Regions from separate parts of the Stenotrophomonas sp. KH_029 genome, predicted to be linked through region 1. Evidence: predicted binding sites of a transcription regulator. Region 1 holds the regulator's gene; each other region holds the start of a gene.

The links. The regulator FliA, encoded in region 1, starts transcription of late flagellar genes. The targets are predictions, from matches to a motif close to TAAAGTTTNNCNNNCNNNGGCCGATAA.
Region 2: AC3ITM_RS17815 (GGDEF domain-containing protein) is a predicted target of FliA. The motif match lies at 1,451-1,477, and genes of this name have one in related genera.
Region 3: AC3ITM_RS19030 (GGDEF domain-containing protein) is a predicted target of FliA. The motif match lies at 1,507-1,533, and genes of this name have one in related genera.

The regions. Positions count from the first base shown of each region.
Region 1 covers NZ_CM174498.1:1,978,379-1,983,634, reverse strand. The annotation lists gene flhF (flagellar biosynthesis GTPase FlhF) at 1-976, shown strand, start outside; gene AC3ITM_RS09130 (MinD/ParA family ATP-binding protein) at 963-1,850, shown strand; gene AC3ITM_RS09125 (RNA polymerase sigma factor FliA) at 1,847-2,593, shown strand; gene cheY (chemotaxis response regulator CheY) at 2,610-3,002, shown strand; gene AC3ITM_RS09115 (protein phosphatase CheZ) at 3,002-3,616, shown strand; gene AC3ITM_RS09110 (chemotaxis protein CheA) at 3,887-5,256, shown strand, end outside.
Region 2 covers NZ_CM174498.1:3,961,012-3,966,267, forward strand. The annotation lists gene AC3ITM_RS17805 (tryptophan 2,3-dioxygenase) at 1-700, opposite strand, end outside; gene AC3ITM_RS17810 (NAD(P)H-binding protein) at 769-1,401, opposite strand; gene AC3ITM_RS17815 (GGDEF domain-containing protein) at 1,670-3,085, shown strand; gene AC3ITM_RS17820 (DUF808 domain-containing protein) at 3,150-4,091, opposite strand; gene AC3ITM_RS17825 (ABC1 kinase family protein) at 4,273-5,256, shown strand, end outside.
Region 3 covers NZ_CM174498.1:4,258,136-4,263,391, reverse strand. The annotation lists gene AC3ITM_RS19035 (YchJ family metal-binding protein) at 1-140, shown strand, start outside; gene AC3ITM_RS19030 (GGDEF domain-containing protein) at 119-1,429, opposite strand; gene egtB (ergothioneine biosynthesis protein EgtB) at 1,613-2,917, shown strand; gene egtD (L-histidine N(alpha)-methyltransferase) at 2,914-3,888, shown strand; gene AC3ITM_RS19015 (lytic murein transglycosylase) at 3,998-5,256, shown strand, end outside.

The DNA.
Region 1 (5,256 bases):
GGTCATCGCCGTCGACCCCGCCAGCACCCAGCCGGCGCCGGCCCCGGAACTGGTGATGGTGCCGCGCGATGACGAGGAACTGCGCCAGCTGCGCCATGAAGTGGCCGGCATGCGCCAGGTCATCGAACGCGAAATGCACCGCTTCACCGACGAGCGCCTCCGCGGCAGCCCGGTGCGCGCCTCGGCGCTGGACCTGATGGACGAATACGGCTTCGATGCCGGCATCAGCCGCGATGTGGCCATGCAGATCCCGCTGGACACCGAAGCCCACCGCGCCCGCGGACTGATGCTGGGGCTGCTGTCCAAGAAGCTGCCGATCGCCCCGGTCGATCCGCTCGAGGCCGGCGGCGTGATCGCCCTGGTCGGCCCCACCGGCGCCGGCAAGACCACCACCATTGCCAAGCTGGCCTCGCGCTTTGCCGAAAAGCACGCCGCCCGCGACGTGGCCCTGGTCACCACCGACACCGGCCGCATCGGCGCCCGCGAGCAGCTGTACGGCTTCGGCCGCCAGCTCGGCATCGCCGTGCACGAGGCCAGCAGCGGCAGTGACCTGAACCAGCTGCTGGAGCGCCTGCGGGACTACAAGCTGGTGCTGATCGACACCGCCGGGCTGGGCCCGCGCGACCGCGCCCTGGCCGCCCAGTTGCAGTGGCTGCGCGCGGCCGAACAGATCCGCACCCTGCTGGTGCTGCCGGCCAACACCAGTTTCGGCGACATGGACGAGGTGGTGCGCCGCTTCAGCGCGGCCAACCCGCAGGGCGTGGTGCTGAGCAAGCTGGATGAAACCGGCCGCTTCGGCAGCGCCCTGTCGGTGGCCGTGGACCACCGCCTGCCGATCACCTGGGTCACCAATGGCCAGGACGTTCCCGAAGACCTGCACCGGGCCAGTGCGGCCAATCTAGTCCTTCGCCTTGAAGATTTGCGCCGCGCGGCCGATATGCCCTGCAACCCGGAGTTCAACCATGCCGTCGCGTGAGTATGCCAAGCTGACCAAGACCTTCCCGCTGTCGGCCACCCGCAGCCAGCCGCTGGGGCCTGTGCGCACCATCGCCGTGACCGGCGGCAAGGGCGGCGTGGGCAAGACCAACGTGTCGGCCAACCTGGCCGTGGCCCTGGCCGACATGGGCAAGCGCACGCTGTTGCTGGACGCCGACCTGGGCCTGGCCAACATCGATGTGATCCTGGGCCTGCAGCCCAAGCTGACCCTGGCCGACCTGGTCGCCGGGCGCTGTTCGCTGGACGAGGTGATCCTGGAAGGCCCCGGCGGCGTGCTGGTGGTACCGGCCGCGTCCGGCCGCCGCCACATGGCCGAACTGCAGCCGGCCGAACATGTCGGCCTGGTCAATGTGTTCTCCGAACTGGAGCGCGAGCTGGACTTCATGGTGGTGGACACCGCCGCAGGCATCACCGACGGCGTGCTGACCTTCTGCCAGGCCGCGCAGGATACCGTGGTGGTGGTCTGCGACGAGCCGGCCTCGATCACCGACGCCTACGCGCTGATCAAGGTGCTCTCGCGCGAACGCGGCGTGGACCGCATCCAGGTGGTGGCCAACATGGTGCGCGACCCCAACGAGGGCCGGGTGCTGTACGAAAAGCTGACCCGGGTCTGCGACAAGTTCCTGGCCGATGTCTCGCTGAACTACCTGGGCTGCGTACCGCAGGACGACTGGCTGCGCCTGTCGGTGCAGCGCCAGCAGCCGGTGGTCAAGGCCTACCCGTCCAGCCCGGCCGCGCAGGCGATCACCGAGATCGCCCGCCGCACCGCGCGCTGGCAGGCCCCCACCGAACCGCGTGGCGGGGTCGAATTCTTCCTGGAACGCATCCTCAAGCAACGCGGGGTGGCCGCATGAAAGGCGCCGCACAATACAAAGAAGTCCAGCGCACCGCCGCCAACGAGTGCATTGCCCAGCACTCGGACCTGGTCCGGCGCATCGCCCACCACCTGGCCGCACGCCTGCCCGCCAGCGTGGAGGTGGATGACCTCATCCAGGCCGGCATGATGGGCCTGATCGAGGCCTCGCGCAGCTACGATGCCGACCAGGGCGCCTCGTTCGAGACCTACGCCTCGATCCGCATCCGCGGCTCGATGATCGACGAGATCCGCCGCGGCGACTGGGTACCGCGCTCGGTGCACCGCCGCGCCCGCGATGCGGCCTCCACCATCCGCCGCCTGGAACAGACCACCGGCCGCGCCGCCAGCGCCACCGAGGTTGCCGCCGCGATGGAGATGCCGCTGCCCGACTACCTGCGCCTGATGGAAGACGCCGCGCGCGGCCAGGTGCTGAGCCTGGAATCGCGGATCGAAGACCAGGGCGAGCTGGACACCGTCGCCCAGGGCGGGCCGACCCCGCAGCAGGTACTGGAACGCGGCGAGTTCGGCCGCGAACTGGGCAATGCGATCGGCCTGCTGCCCGAACGCGAACAGCTGGTGCTGTCGCTGTACTACGAGCAGGAACTGAACCTGAAAGAGATCGGCGCCGTGCTGGGCGTCAGCGAATCGCGTGTGTGCCAGATCCATGGCCAGGCCGTACTGCGCCTGCGCGGCCGATTGAAGATCTTCGAGGCGGCTGACGCCGGCCTTGAGAACCACTGATACCGAGGAAAGTGCTTTGAACAAGAACATGCGTATCCTGATCGTCGACGATTTCTCGACCATGCGTCGTATCGTCAAGAACCTGCTGGGCGATCTGGGCTTCACCAATACGGCCGAAGCCGAGGACGGGCATGCCGCGCTGTCTCTGTTGCAGAGCCAGTCGTTCGATTTCGTGGTCACCGACTGGAACATGCCGGTGATGACCGGCATCGACCTGCTCAAGGCGATCCGCGCCGATGCCAAGCTCAAGACCCTGCCGGTACTGATGGTCACCGCCGAAGCCAAGCGCGAGCAGATCATCGAAGCGGCCCAGTGCGGGGTCAATGGCTACATCATCAAGCCGTTCACCGCCCAGACCCTGGAAGAGAAGCTCGGCAAGATCTTCGAACGCCTGGCAGCGAGCGCCTGATGGAAACCCTCAGCGAAAAATCGGCGCTGGTGCAGCGCCTGCAGGATGCCCTGGCCGCGCTGGAAAGTGGCGACGAAGCCGGCTGGCGCCGGGAAATCGACGCACTGGCCGCCCTGCGCACCCAGCCGATGATGGCCGGGCTGAACCGGCTCGCACGCGAGCTGGGCCAGGCGCTGGGCGAGCTGCCCAGCCTGCCCAGCGAAGCCGGCGAACTGGACGATGCCTGCGCGCGCCTGGATCACGTGGTGGCGATGACCGAACAGGCCACCCACCGCACCCTGGACCTGGCCGAGGAATGCCGGGCGCTGACCGAACAGCTGCGTGCCAACGGCCTGACCGCCGACCAGGGCCAGCAGCTGGACCAGATCCGCCACAACCTCACCGAAATCGCGCTGACCCAGAGCTACCAGGACCTGACCGGGCAGATCATCCGCCGCGTGGTCGGCATCGTGCGCCGCGTGCATGAAGGTTTCAGCGCGCTCGGCCTGCCGCCGCAGGACGACGCCGCCAGCAAGCGAGACAACGGCCTGGCCGGCCCGGCCGTGTCCGGCCTGGACCGCCACCAGGTGTCACAGGTCGACGCCGACGACCTGCTCTCCGATTTGGGGCTTTGAGGAGGGATCCATGAACATTCAAATGAGTGCGAAGGCCGCTGACGCGGGTCGAGACAAGGCGGACGCCGCAGCGCAGGCAGGCCGCCTGGGCAAGGCGTTCAACACAGTATCGGCCCGCGTCAGGGGCCTTCCCGAAGGGCCGGGTGCCTGTGGCGCTGTGGACTACGGCGCGCGGCTTGGCTTGGGGCCCACCCAAGCCGGCGCCACGCACCTTGCCACACCGCCACAGGCGCCCGGCGCACCTCATTTCAATGCTCATGGAGCCCTCCTATGAGCGCTGTTCCAGACGATATTGCCGCCGACTTCATCCTCGAGGCCCAGGAAATCCTGGACCGGCTCGGCGAACAGCTGGTGTCGCTGGAGCAGTCGCCCCAGGACAGCGACCAGCTCAACGCGGTGTTCCGCGGCTTCCACACGCTCAAGGGCGGCGCCGGCTTCCTCGGCATCCAGGCCATGGTCGAGCTGTGCCATGCCGCCGAGGAAACCCTGGGCATGGCCCGTTCGGGCAAGGCCACCCTGCAGGCGCATCACTTCGATGCCGCCCAGCAGTCGCTGGACTACCTGCAGTCCATGCTCGATGCGGTCTCGGCCGGCACCGAACCGGGGTTTGCCCCGCCGGAGCTGATCGCCCAGTTCGACGTCAACGGCCCGGCCACGCCGGCGCCGGTAGCCGCTGCGGCCAGCGGTGAGCTGATCACCGATGACGAGTTCGAGAACCTGCTCGACCAGTTGCATGGCGGCGCGGCGCCCAGCGCGGTGGCGCCGACGAAGAAGGCCGATGACGGCCTGATCGGCGAAGACGAATTTGAAGCCCTGCTCGACCAGCTGCATGGCGGCGCCGTGCCCGGCGCCAAGGCGGCGCCGGCGGCCACGCCTGCCGCGCCGCGCGCGCCGGCACCGGCCGCAGCGCCCAGGCCGGCCGCCAACAAACCGATGGCCGAAGCCGAACACACCGTGCGCGTGGACACCAAGCGGCTGGACGCGATCGTCAACCTGATCGGCGAGCTGGTGCTGTCGCGCAACCGGCTCAAGACCCTGCGCGCGCGCCTGCACGATGAGGAACTCGACCGCGCCGTGTCCACCCTGGACATCGCCACCGCGCGCCTGCAGTCGGCGGTGATGCGCACCCGCATGCAGCCGGTCGGCAAGGTGTTCTCGCGCTTCCCCAAGGTCGCCCGTGATGTTGCCCGCAACCTGAAGAAGGAAGTGGAGCTGGAGCTGGTCGGCGCGGAAACCGAGCTGGACCGCAACCTGGTCGAGGCCCTGGCCGATCCGCTGGTGCACCTGGTGCGCAACGCGATCGACCACGGCGTGGAAACCCCGGAACTGCGCGAAGCCCAGGGCAAGCCGCGCAGCGGCCACGTGCGCCTGTCGGCGCAACAGGAAGGCGACTACGTCAGCATCGAAGTGCAGGACGACGGCGCCGGCATCGACCCCGAGCGGCTGCGGCAGAAGGCCCGCGAAAAGGGTTTGATCGACCCCGAGGCGGCCGCCCGCCTGAGCAGCGAGGAATGCCTGCACCTGGTGTTCCTGCCCGGTTTTTCCACCAAGCAGGAAGTCACCGACATCTCCGGCCGCGGCGTGGGCATGGACGTGGTGCAGTCGCGCATCCGCGAACTCAGCGGCCAGATCCAGATCCA
Region 2 (5,256 bases), 2.0 Mb from region 1:
GGAAGGCCGTCTCCAGATCGACCAGGTCCTCGCACAGGGCGTACTCGCGCCAGAAGCGGTCGGTGTTCTGGTAGATCCGCTCGAACACCGGGTGCAGCGCATCGTCGGCCACGTGCGGCTGGCGCCAGTCGCGGCCGGCGTATTCGGCCGGCACCGGGTGGCCGAAGCGGGCCAGGTAGCGCAGGAACTCCTCGTACAGGCTGGGGGCATCGAGCACCTCCTGCAGCTGGGCCTGGCCGGCCGGGTCGTGCGAGAACACCTGCAGCATCTGCGCGTTCTTGTTGCCCAGCAGGAACTCGATGTAGCGGTACTGCAGCGACTGGAAGCCCGAAGACGGGCCCAGCACGTCGCGGAAGCCCATGTACTCCGAGGGCGTCAGCGTCTCCAGCACCGACCACTGTTCGGTCAGCTGGCGCAGCACCTGCTTGCTGCGGGCCAGCACCTTGCGGCACTGCCAGACCTCGTCGCGCTGCAGGAAGCCGATCGCCGCGCGCAGTTCGTGGGCCAGCAGCTTCAGCCACAGCTCGGAGGTCTGGTGCTGGATGATGAACAGCATTTCGTCGTGGTGCGGCGGGCTGGACAGCGGCTGCTGGGCCGACAGCAGCTGGTCCAGGCGCAGGTAGCCGGCGTAGGTCAGGCGCCCCTGCAGATCGGTGTGGATACCGGCTTCGAGATCGCGTTGGTTCTTTTCGACGGACATGACGGCAGCCGCATAGGGGGCACAAAGGGTAGCGCAGCGGGCCGGCCGGCGTCCGGATCGGCCCTCCTTCAGGCCAGCTGCGCCGAACCGACCACGTGTACCCCCGGGCGCGACGCCAGCGCGGCCTCGACCATCGCCGCGGCGATGTTGGCTGCCGGGTTGATCCGCCAGGCGCGCGGCAGCACCGGGCCCAGCGCCCCCAGCACCACGCCGGCCAGGTGCTCGCCGGTGCGCCGCGGGCTGCGTTGCCCGCCGATCAGGCCCGGCCGCACCAGGGTCAGCGCCGGATAGGCCAGCCCACGCAGGTCCTGTTCCAGGCGGCCCTTGACCTGGTTGTAGAACACCGGCGACCGCAGGTTGGCCCCCATCGCCGAATTCAGCACGAAGGTATGCGCGCCGTGGGCCTGGGCCAGGGTCGCCACCTGCAGCGGGTAGTCGTGGTCGATCCGGGCGAACGCGGCGCGGCTGCCGGCCTGTCTGAGGGTGCTGCCCAGCGCGCAGATCACCGCATCCACTGCCCACCAGCCGGCCTGGACCGGCAGCTGCTCGAAGTCCACCACCGGGTTGTGCAGGGCCGGGTCGGTCAGCGCCAGCGCCCGCCGGGTCGGCGCCACCACGGCATCGCAGCGCGGATCGTCCAGCAATTGCTGCAGCACCTGTGCGCCGACCAGCCCGGTCGCCCCCACCAGCATCACCTTCATCGCACCCTCCTGGCTCCAGACTGCCTACCATCGTGGCATAACGTCGGGTTCAAGCCGGCGTGGCCGCCGCCGATACCGTTCCAACCTCTTCCCCCCGTCCGGCCGCCTGGCCGGTGACACGCCAAGGACCTGCCGCATGTCGGACCCGCACGATGCTCCCCCCAGCCCCGGTACCGCCGTGGGCCGGTTGCTGTCGCGCCGCCAGGCCGGGCGCGCGGCAGTGGACGCGGAGGCACCGGCCGCCACGCCCAAGGGCGGCAGCAGCGCCATGCTGCAGCGCCTGTTTGCCGGCATCGAAACACCCGAGCCGCTGCTGGCCGCGTTCGCCAACGGCATGTCCACCCTGCCCGGCGAGCTGGGCGACATGGGTCTGCGCCTGCAATCGGCGCACCGCAGCGCCGACTGGGTCAGCTACGGCCGCGCGATGCGCCAGCTGATCGACAAGTACATCCGCACCATCGAGCAGGAAAGCCCGGACGGTCAGCCCGACAGCCTGCGCCTGCGCGACCTGCTGCGCCACACCCTGGGCGTGACCGTGGCCAGCCTGCTGCAGAACATGCCCGAGTTGAAGCAGGAACCGGCCCGGATCGCCGCCGACCTGCAGCTGTGGCATCCCGGCCAGCCGCTGCAGCCGCTGGAGCTGCGCCTGCGCGAGCTGTCGCACCAGATCGGGGTACGCAGCGAAGGCTGGCAGGAACAGCAGGAACTGCTGCTGAGCCTGTTCGACCTGCTGCTGGACAACATCAGCGAGCTGCTCGACGACAGCAGCTGGCTGCACGGCCAGGTGCACGCGGTGCGCGAACTGATCGGCGGGCCGCTGGACCGCGATTCGGTCGAGCAGGCGCGCGCCAACCTGCGCGAGGTGATCTATAAACAGGGCCTGCTCAAGCAGGGCATCGTCGAATCCAAGGCCGCGATGAAGCACCTGATGGGCGGCTTCATCGAACGCCTGGACGGCATGGCGGTCAGCACCGGCGAGTACCACGACCGGATCAGCAGCTATGCGCTGGCGCTGAAGGAAGCGCGCAGCATCGCCGACCTCAGCCAGCTGCTGCAGGACGTGCTGCAGGATACCGGGCGGGTGCAGGAACAGGCCTTGCAGGCGCGCGACCACCTGGGCAATGCACGCCGCGAGGTGGAACTGGCCGAGCAGCGCATCGCCGAACTGGAGCAGGAGCTGCGCGAGGCGTCCGGGCTGGTGCGCACCGACCCGCTCACCGGTGCCATGAACCGTCGCGGTTTCGATGAACTGCTCGCGCGCGAACTGGCCCGCGCCGGCCGCCACGCGCACCCGCTGGCGCTGGCACTGATCGACCTGGACGACTTCCACCAGACCAACGACCAGTACGGCCATGCCGGCGGCGATGCGGTGCTGCGGCACCTGGTCGCGGTATGCCAACTGCACCTGCGCAGCACCGATGCGATCGCCCGCCTGGGCGGCGATGAATTCGTGCTGCTGCTGCCGGAGACCCCGGGCGCGGACAGCATGTCCACCCTGTTGCGGCTGCAGCGTTCGCTGGCGCAGCGGCCGCTGCCGCTGGACCAACAGCGCGTGCCGGTGCATTTCAGCGCCGGCGTGGCGCAATGGCTGCCGGGCGAAGATGCCGACACATTGCTGCGGCGCGCCGATGCCGCGCTGTACGCGGCCAAGCGCGTGGGCAAGAACCGCGTGCAGGCCGCCTGAAACCGCGCCCCGGCAGTGCCGGGCCCTGCCCGGCCAGCGGCGATCCCACGCGGACGGCCGCGCCTCAGTGTGCGGCGTTCTTCCCGCGCAGCTTCTGCACGCCCATCACCACCGCCAGCACGACGGTACCGGCGATCACGCCGACCACCATGTTGCCCAGCGCCTCGACCAGCCAGCCCCAGCGCGCGTTGCTGCCGCCCCACTCCAGCACCAGGTGGTGCAGCGCCGGCACGTTGTGCACCAGGATGCCGCCGCCGACCAGGAACATCGCCGCGGTACCGGCCACCGACAGGAACTTCATCAGCCACGGCGCGGCCACCAGCAGGCCGCGGCCGAGCGCGGCCAGTGCCGCTCCCTTTCGCGACCAGTACAGGCCCAGGTCGTCGAGCTTGACGATGCCGGCCACCAGGCCGTAGACGAATACCGTCATCGCCAGCGCGATCACCACCAGCGCGGTGACCTGGTTGAGGAACGGCGCAGCCGACACCACCCCCAGCGACAGCACGATGATTTCGGCCGACAGGATGAAATCGGTGCGCACCGCGCCTTTCACCTTGTCGTTCTCCCACGCCACCATGTCCACCTTCTCATCGGCCAGCGCCTTGAGCCGCGCGGCCCGCTCCTGCTCGTCCTCCTCGCGCGAGTGCAGGAAGCGGTGGGCCAGCTTTTCCACGCCTTCAAAGCACAGGAACGCACCACCAATCATCATCAGCGGCACCACGATCGGCACCGGGTAGCCCTTGCCGCGCAGCCAGGCCTCCAGCGCGCTGATCGCCAGCGCCGCCGGGACCAGGATCGCCTTGTTGACCAGCGACCCCTTGGCCACCGCCCACACCACCGGCAGCTCGCGGTTGGCGTTCACCCCGGTCACCTGTTGCGCGTTCAGCGCCAGGTCGTCGCCGAGCACGCCGGCGGTCTTCTTGGCCGCGACCTTGGTCAGGACCGACACATCGTCCAGCAATGCGGCAATGTCATCGAGCAGGGCAAACAGGCTGGCACCGGCCATGGCAATCCAATAGAGCGAGCAGAAGCGTGGATTCTGCCCGATCCGGGCGCCGGGGCGGTAGCGCAGCACGGATTCACCGGCCCACCACCGCGCCCCGGCGACACTGCCGGTGACCCCGCCCCGGAGCCCCTGCTTGAATACCTCGCCCCTTCCCCCCGGTTCGCCGTCGCTGGTCAAGGGCATGAACCGCCGCAGCCAGATCCTGCGCCTGCTGCTGCGCTACCGGAACTCCGGGGTGTTCTCCGGCATGAACCTGGATGCACGCGCCGTCCACGACGTGCCGCCGGAGGGCAACCCGGAACAGTTCGTCACCGACCTGGAATCGCTGGGCCCCACCTTCGTCAAACTGGGCCAGATGCTGTCCACCCGCCCGGACATGGTTCCGGTGGAGTTCGCCACCGCGCTGGAGCGGATGCAGGAAAAGGTGGCGCCGATTCCGGTCGAGCGCATCCACGCCATCATCGAACAGGAACTGGGCGCCCCGGTGGGCAAGCTGTTCGCCAGCTTCGACCCGGTGCCGCTGGGCTGCGCCTCGATCGCCCAGGTGCATCGCGCGCAGATGCACGATGGCCGCGAGGTGGCGGTCAAGGTGCAGAAGCCGGAAGTGGCCGCGCAGCTGCGCTCGGACCTGGAAGTGCTGCGCAGTTTCGCGCTGGCCGCCGACCATCTCACCCAGGTCGGCCGCCGGGTGCGCCTGCGCGACTGGCTCAACGAGTTCGCCAAGACCCTGATGCAGGAACTGGACTACCAGGCCGAAGCGGAAAACCTGCACCGCTTCGGCCGGCACCTGCGCCGCTACCGGCAACTGTGGGTGCCGCAACCGGTCTGGGACTACTGCAGCCACCGGGTGCTGACCATGGAACTGGCCCAGGGCGTGCGCGTGGACATGATCCCGGACGTGCGGCGCACCGAGGAGCCGATGGAGCCCCTGGCCGCCGCATTGATCCGCGGCTACCTGGACCAGATCTTCGTGCATGGCGAAATCCATGCCGACCCGCACCCGGGCAATCTGCGCGTCACCCCGCAGGGGCGGCTGGCGATCTTCGACCTGGGCATGGTCGCGCACATGCCGCCGCGCCTGCGCGAGCGCCTGCTCAAGCTGCTGTTCGCCGCGGTGGACGGCCGCGGCGAGGAAGTAGCCGATGAAATCATCGGCATCAGCACC
Region 3 (5,256 bases), 2.0 Mb from region 1:
GCCTCATCGATCCCGACCATGCCCGGGTCAGGTTCACCGCGCGCTACAAGGTCGGCGGTGGCAGCGCGGCGAAGATGCTCGAACACAGCCGCTTCGTGCGCGAAGACGGCCGCTGGTTCTACCTCGACGCGCTGCCCTGAGCGGCATCGCCGCTGCTGCGCACCGCCACGGCCCGTTGCAGGCCGTGCGCGCGCACGCAGTTGCGCCCGGCGTCCTTGGCGGCATACAGCGCCTGGTCGGCGGCCTTGATCACCGCCTGCGGGCCATCGCCTGCGCGGCTGTCGGCCACGCCGATGCTCACCGTCACCTGCACCACCGTGCCGGCGCCGCCACGGCCCCGCTGCAACCGCCCGACCGCATCGTCGGCGGCCCGCGCCGCGCGGTCGCGCAGGGTCAGCCGGGTGTCCTCCACCATGGCCCGGAGCGCTTCCACCGCATCCACGCAGGCCGGGGCAGGGCGGTCCAGGAACACCAGCGCGAACTCCTCGCCGCCATAGCGGAACGCACGGCCGCCGCCACCCACCGCGGCCAGCCGCGCGGCCACCAGCCTGAGCACGTCATCGCCGCTGTCGTGGCCGTGGGTATCGTTGAAGCGTTTGAAGTGGTCCACATCGACCATCGCGATGGTGTAGGTCGCACCCACCCGCTGCAGGCACTCGTTCAACGCGCGCCGGCCGGGCAGCCCGGTCAGCTCGTCGCGGAAAGCCATGTGGAAGGACTCCTGCAGCATCGCCGAGACGAGCAGCAGCAGCGCGGCGCTGGCCAGTGCCGGCAGCAGTGCCGGCGACAGGAACACCCGGGGCAGCATCGTCCAGACCACCAGCAGGGCGATCAGCATCGCCGTATGCAATGGCCGCGGCTGGCGCAGCGCCTGTACCGCCAGCCCGGCCAGGCCCAGCACGAACACCAGCGTGGGCAGCTGCGCCAGCCGGCTCCAGCCGGTCGGCAACCAGGGCCAATGGTGGTCCGAGAGCAGGTCGTGCATGCCCTGCGGGCCCTGTGCGGCCAGCAGGGCGAACACTCCCACCGCCGCCCCGCTGACCACCCCGCGCAGCAGCAGGTCATGGCGCAGGCGCCCGCGCTCGGGCCACAGGCCATGCAGCGCGATCAGCAGCGGCAGCCATACCGACACTGCGTGGAACAGCAGCGGGGTCAGTGCGGTCACCGCGCCGGTGTTGAGGAAACCACCCACCAGCCCGTGCAGGATCGCAAATGCCAGCGCGATCGCCAGCAGCAGGCACACCGCGCGCACGCGGTTGTAGATCAGGCCCAGGCCGATGCCCAGGCAGGCCAGCACCAGCGGCAGGATGCGGTGCACCGCGCTGGCCACCTCGTCGGCCGGCGTGGCCGACCATACGCCCAGCCCCACCAGTACGGCCGGCAGTACGAACAGGTAGTGGCCAGGCTGGCGTAGCAGGTGATCGCGCAAGGACGGTTCCACGGGTGTGGGCCGGCGCGCCATGGCTGCATCGTGCAAACCGGAACACACAGGCGATGGTCTTCCCGGTAGCGGCCTGCGCGCAGTCAACTTGAGTGGCGGCGTGGGCGGTGTAACGCGATGTGAGCCTTGCCATGACGTAGCGCTCACCCCGGCTGGTCGATCCTGCGCGGGATGAATATCGCCGTTGCCCCGTCGCCGCCGACCACGGCCGCACCCCCGGCACCGCTGGCCGTGCGCTATGCCGGCATCCGCGCGCGCAGCATCGCGCTGGCCAGCCCGCTCAGTGCCGAAGACGCCCTGGTACAGAGCATGCCCGATGCCAGCCCGGCCAAATGGCATCTGGCCCATACCACCTGGTTCTTCGAACGCTTCGTGCTGGCCACCCAGCCGGACCATGTGCCGTTCAACGCCGACTGGCACTACCTGTTCAACAGCTACTACCAGAGCATTGGGCCGGCGCATGCGCGCCCGCAGCGCGGGCTGCTGTCGCGGCCGTCGCTGGACCAGGTGCTGCAGTACCGCGCCCTGGTCGACCAGCAGGTGATCGGCCTGCTGCAGGCCAACGCACTCGATGCGCAGGCCTGCAACCAGTTGCTGCTCGGCCTGCACCACGAACAACAGCACCAGGAACTGCTGCTCACCGACATCAAGCATGCGTTGTGGAGCAACCCGCTGCAGCCGGCGTACCGCGACGACCTGGTCCGTACCAGCGCGGCCGCCATCCCGCTGCGCTGGCGCGGCAGCCCCGAACAGATCGTCGAGATCGGCGCCCCGGCCTGGCCCGGGCACGGCGCCTTCGCCTACGACAACGAATCGCCGCGGCACCGCGTGCTGGTGCCCGCCCATGCGCTGGCCAACCGCCCGGTCAGCAACGCCGAGTACCGTCAGTTCATCCAGGCCGGTGGCTATGCCGACGTCCGCCTGTGGATGAGCGAGGGCTGGGCGCTGTGCCAGGCCGAAGGCTGGCAGCACCCGCTGTACTGGGACGATGCGCTGGAGCGCGAGTTCACCCTCGGCGGCTGGCAGGCCCTGGATCCGCACGCGCCGGCCTGCCACCTCAGCTATTTCGAAGCCGATGCCTATGCCCGCTGGCAGAGGGCGCGCCTGCCCACCGAGTTCGAATGGGAGGCCGCCGCCACCGGCCAACCGCTGCACGGCCACTTCGCCGATGCCGACCGACTGCATCCAGCCGGCGCCAGCGCGGTCGGGCAGGCCACCGACACCGCCCTGCTGCAGTTGTTCGGCGATGTCTGGGAATGGACCAGCAGCGCCTACGGCGCCTACCCGGGCTTCCGTCCCTTCGCCGGCAACCTGGGCGAATACAACGGTAAATTCATGAACGGCCAATGGATCCTGCGTGGCGGCAGCTGCGCCACCCCCGAAGGGCACGTACGTGCCAGCTACCGCAACTTCTTCGCGCCCTCGGCGCGCTGGCAGTTCGCCGGCCTGCGCCTGGCCAGGGACGAGGCGGCATGAGCACGGTCAGCGACGCGCTCGAGGCGCTCACCGACCTGCAACCCGACCGCGCCCGGATCACCGCCGACATCCTGCAGGGCCTGTCGCTGCGGCCGCGTCAGCTCCCATCCAAGTACTTCTACGACGCCCGCGGGTCGGCGCTGTTCGAACAGATCACCCGCCAGCCCGAGTACTACCCCACCCGCACCGAACTGGCGCTGCTGCAGGACTGCGCCCATGACATCGCGCGGGTGGTCGGCCCGCGCCTGCATGTGGTGGAACTGGGCAGCGGCAGCGGCCGCAAGACCGAGTTGCTGCTGCACGCCCTGGCCGATCCGGTCGCCTACACCCCGATCGAGATCTCGCGCGCGGCCCTGCTGGCCAGCATCGCGCGGTTGGCCACCGCCTTGCCGCAGATCGAAATGCTGCCGGTCTGCGCCGACTTCACCGCCCCGGTGCAACTGCCCACCCCGCAGCGCGCCGCCACGCGCCGGCTGCTGTTCTTCCCCGGCTCCACCCTGGGCAACTTCGTCCATGCCGACGCGGTGGCGCTGTTGCAGGCGATGCGCCGGACCATGGGCAGCGATGGCCTGGCCCTGATCGGCATCGACCTGCACAAGGATCCGGTCCTGATCGAGGCTGCCTACAACGATGCGGCCGGCATCACCGCCGCGTTCACCCTCAACCTGCTGGCCCGGCTCAACCGCGAGATCGGCAGCGACTTCGACCTCGCGGGTTTCGTCCACCGCGCCCGCTACAGCGTGCCGCGGCTGCGCATCGAAACCGAGCTGGTCAGCCGCTGCGCGCAGACCGTGCAGCTGGCCGGCCACCGTTTCGATTTCGCCGAAGGTGAAGCGATGACGGTCGAATACAGCCACAAGTACACCGATGCGGTGTTTGCGTCACTGGCCGCCGAAGCCAGGCTGCGGGTCAGCGCGCACTGGAACGCGACCGAACCGGCCTTCGGGCTGCGTCTGTTGCAGCCGCTGTAAGCGGCCTGCCGCATCGGCCCGTCGGCCGGGCGCTTGCGGCTATCATGCCGTTCAACACTGGCTGCAAGGATTTCCGCCAATGAAACGCCTCACCGCAGGGTTGCTGGCCATGGCGTGGCTGGGCAGCGCCGCCGCGCAGGCCGCGCCGCAGGACGCGTTCGACCGCTGCCTGGCCACCCTGCAGCCGCAGGCACTCAAGCAGGGCATCAGCGCGGCCGGCTTCAGCCGCCTCACTGCCGGGCTCAGCCCGGACCTGAGCGTGCTGCCGCTGCTGGACGCCCAGCCGGAGTTCACCACCCCGTTGTGGGATTACCTGGCCGCCCTGGTCGACAGCCAGCGCGTCGACGACGGCCGCGCGCTGCTGGCCCAGCACCGCGACCTGTTGAACCGCGTGTCCAGCCAGTACGGCGTGGACCCGGCCACGATCGTGGCGGTGTGGGGTGTGGAGAGCGATTACGGCCGGGTGTTCGGCAAGCGCCCGCTGCTGCAGTCGCTGGCCACGCTGTCGTGCAACGGCCGCCGCCAGCCGTTCTTCCGCGGCGAACTGCTGGCCCTGCTCAAGCTGCTCGACGCCGGCGACCTGCAGGCCGAGGGCCTGACCGGCTCGTGGGCCGGCGCATTCGGCCACACCCAGTTCATGCCGTCCACCTATGCCCGCATCGCCGTGGACGGCGATGGCGATGGTCGCCGCGACCTGGTCGCCAGCATTCCCGATGCCCTGGCGTCCACCGCCAACTATCTGGCCAAGGCCGGCTGGCGCACCGGCCAGCCATGGGGCATCGAAGTGAAACTGCCGGCCGGCTTCAATCCCGCCGTGGCCGGGCGTACCCAGCGCAAGCCGCTGGCGGCCTGGCGCGCGCTGGGCATCGTGCCGGTCGGCGGCGGCGCGCTGGCCCCGGCCGGCCTGCCGGCCGACAGCAACGCCGCGCTGCTGCTGCCCACCGGTGCCAAGGGCCCGGCCTGGCTGGTGTTCCGCAACTACGACGCGATCTACGCCTACAACGCCGCCGAAAGCTATGCGCTGGCCATCGCCACCCTGGCCGACCGCCTGCGCGGCGGCAGCGGTACGGTCGCGGCCTGGCCCACCGACGACCCCGGCATCGGCCGCCGCGAACGCCGCGAACTGCAGACCCTGCTGCTCGCGCGCGGCCATGACATCGGCGCCGCCGACGGCATGGTCGGCACCGCCACCCGCCGCGCCATCCAGGCCGAACAGCAGCGCCTGGGCTGGGCCAACCCCGATGGCCGTGCCGGCCAACGCATCCTCACTGCATTGCGCAGTGCGCCTCCCACCTTCTTCTCCCCGACTGCCATGCCCGCATCCACCGTGTTCACCCTGCCGCCCAACCACGCCCGCCTGGTGCAGTC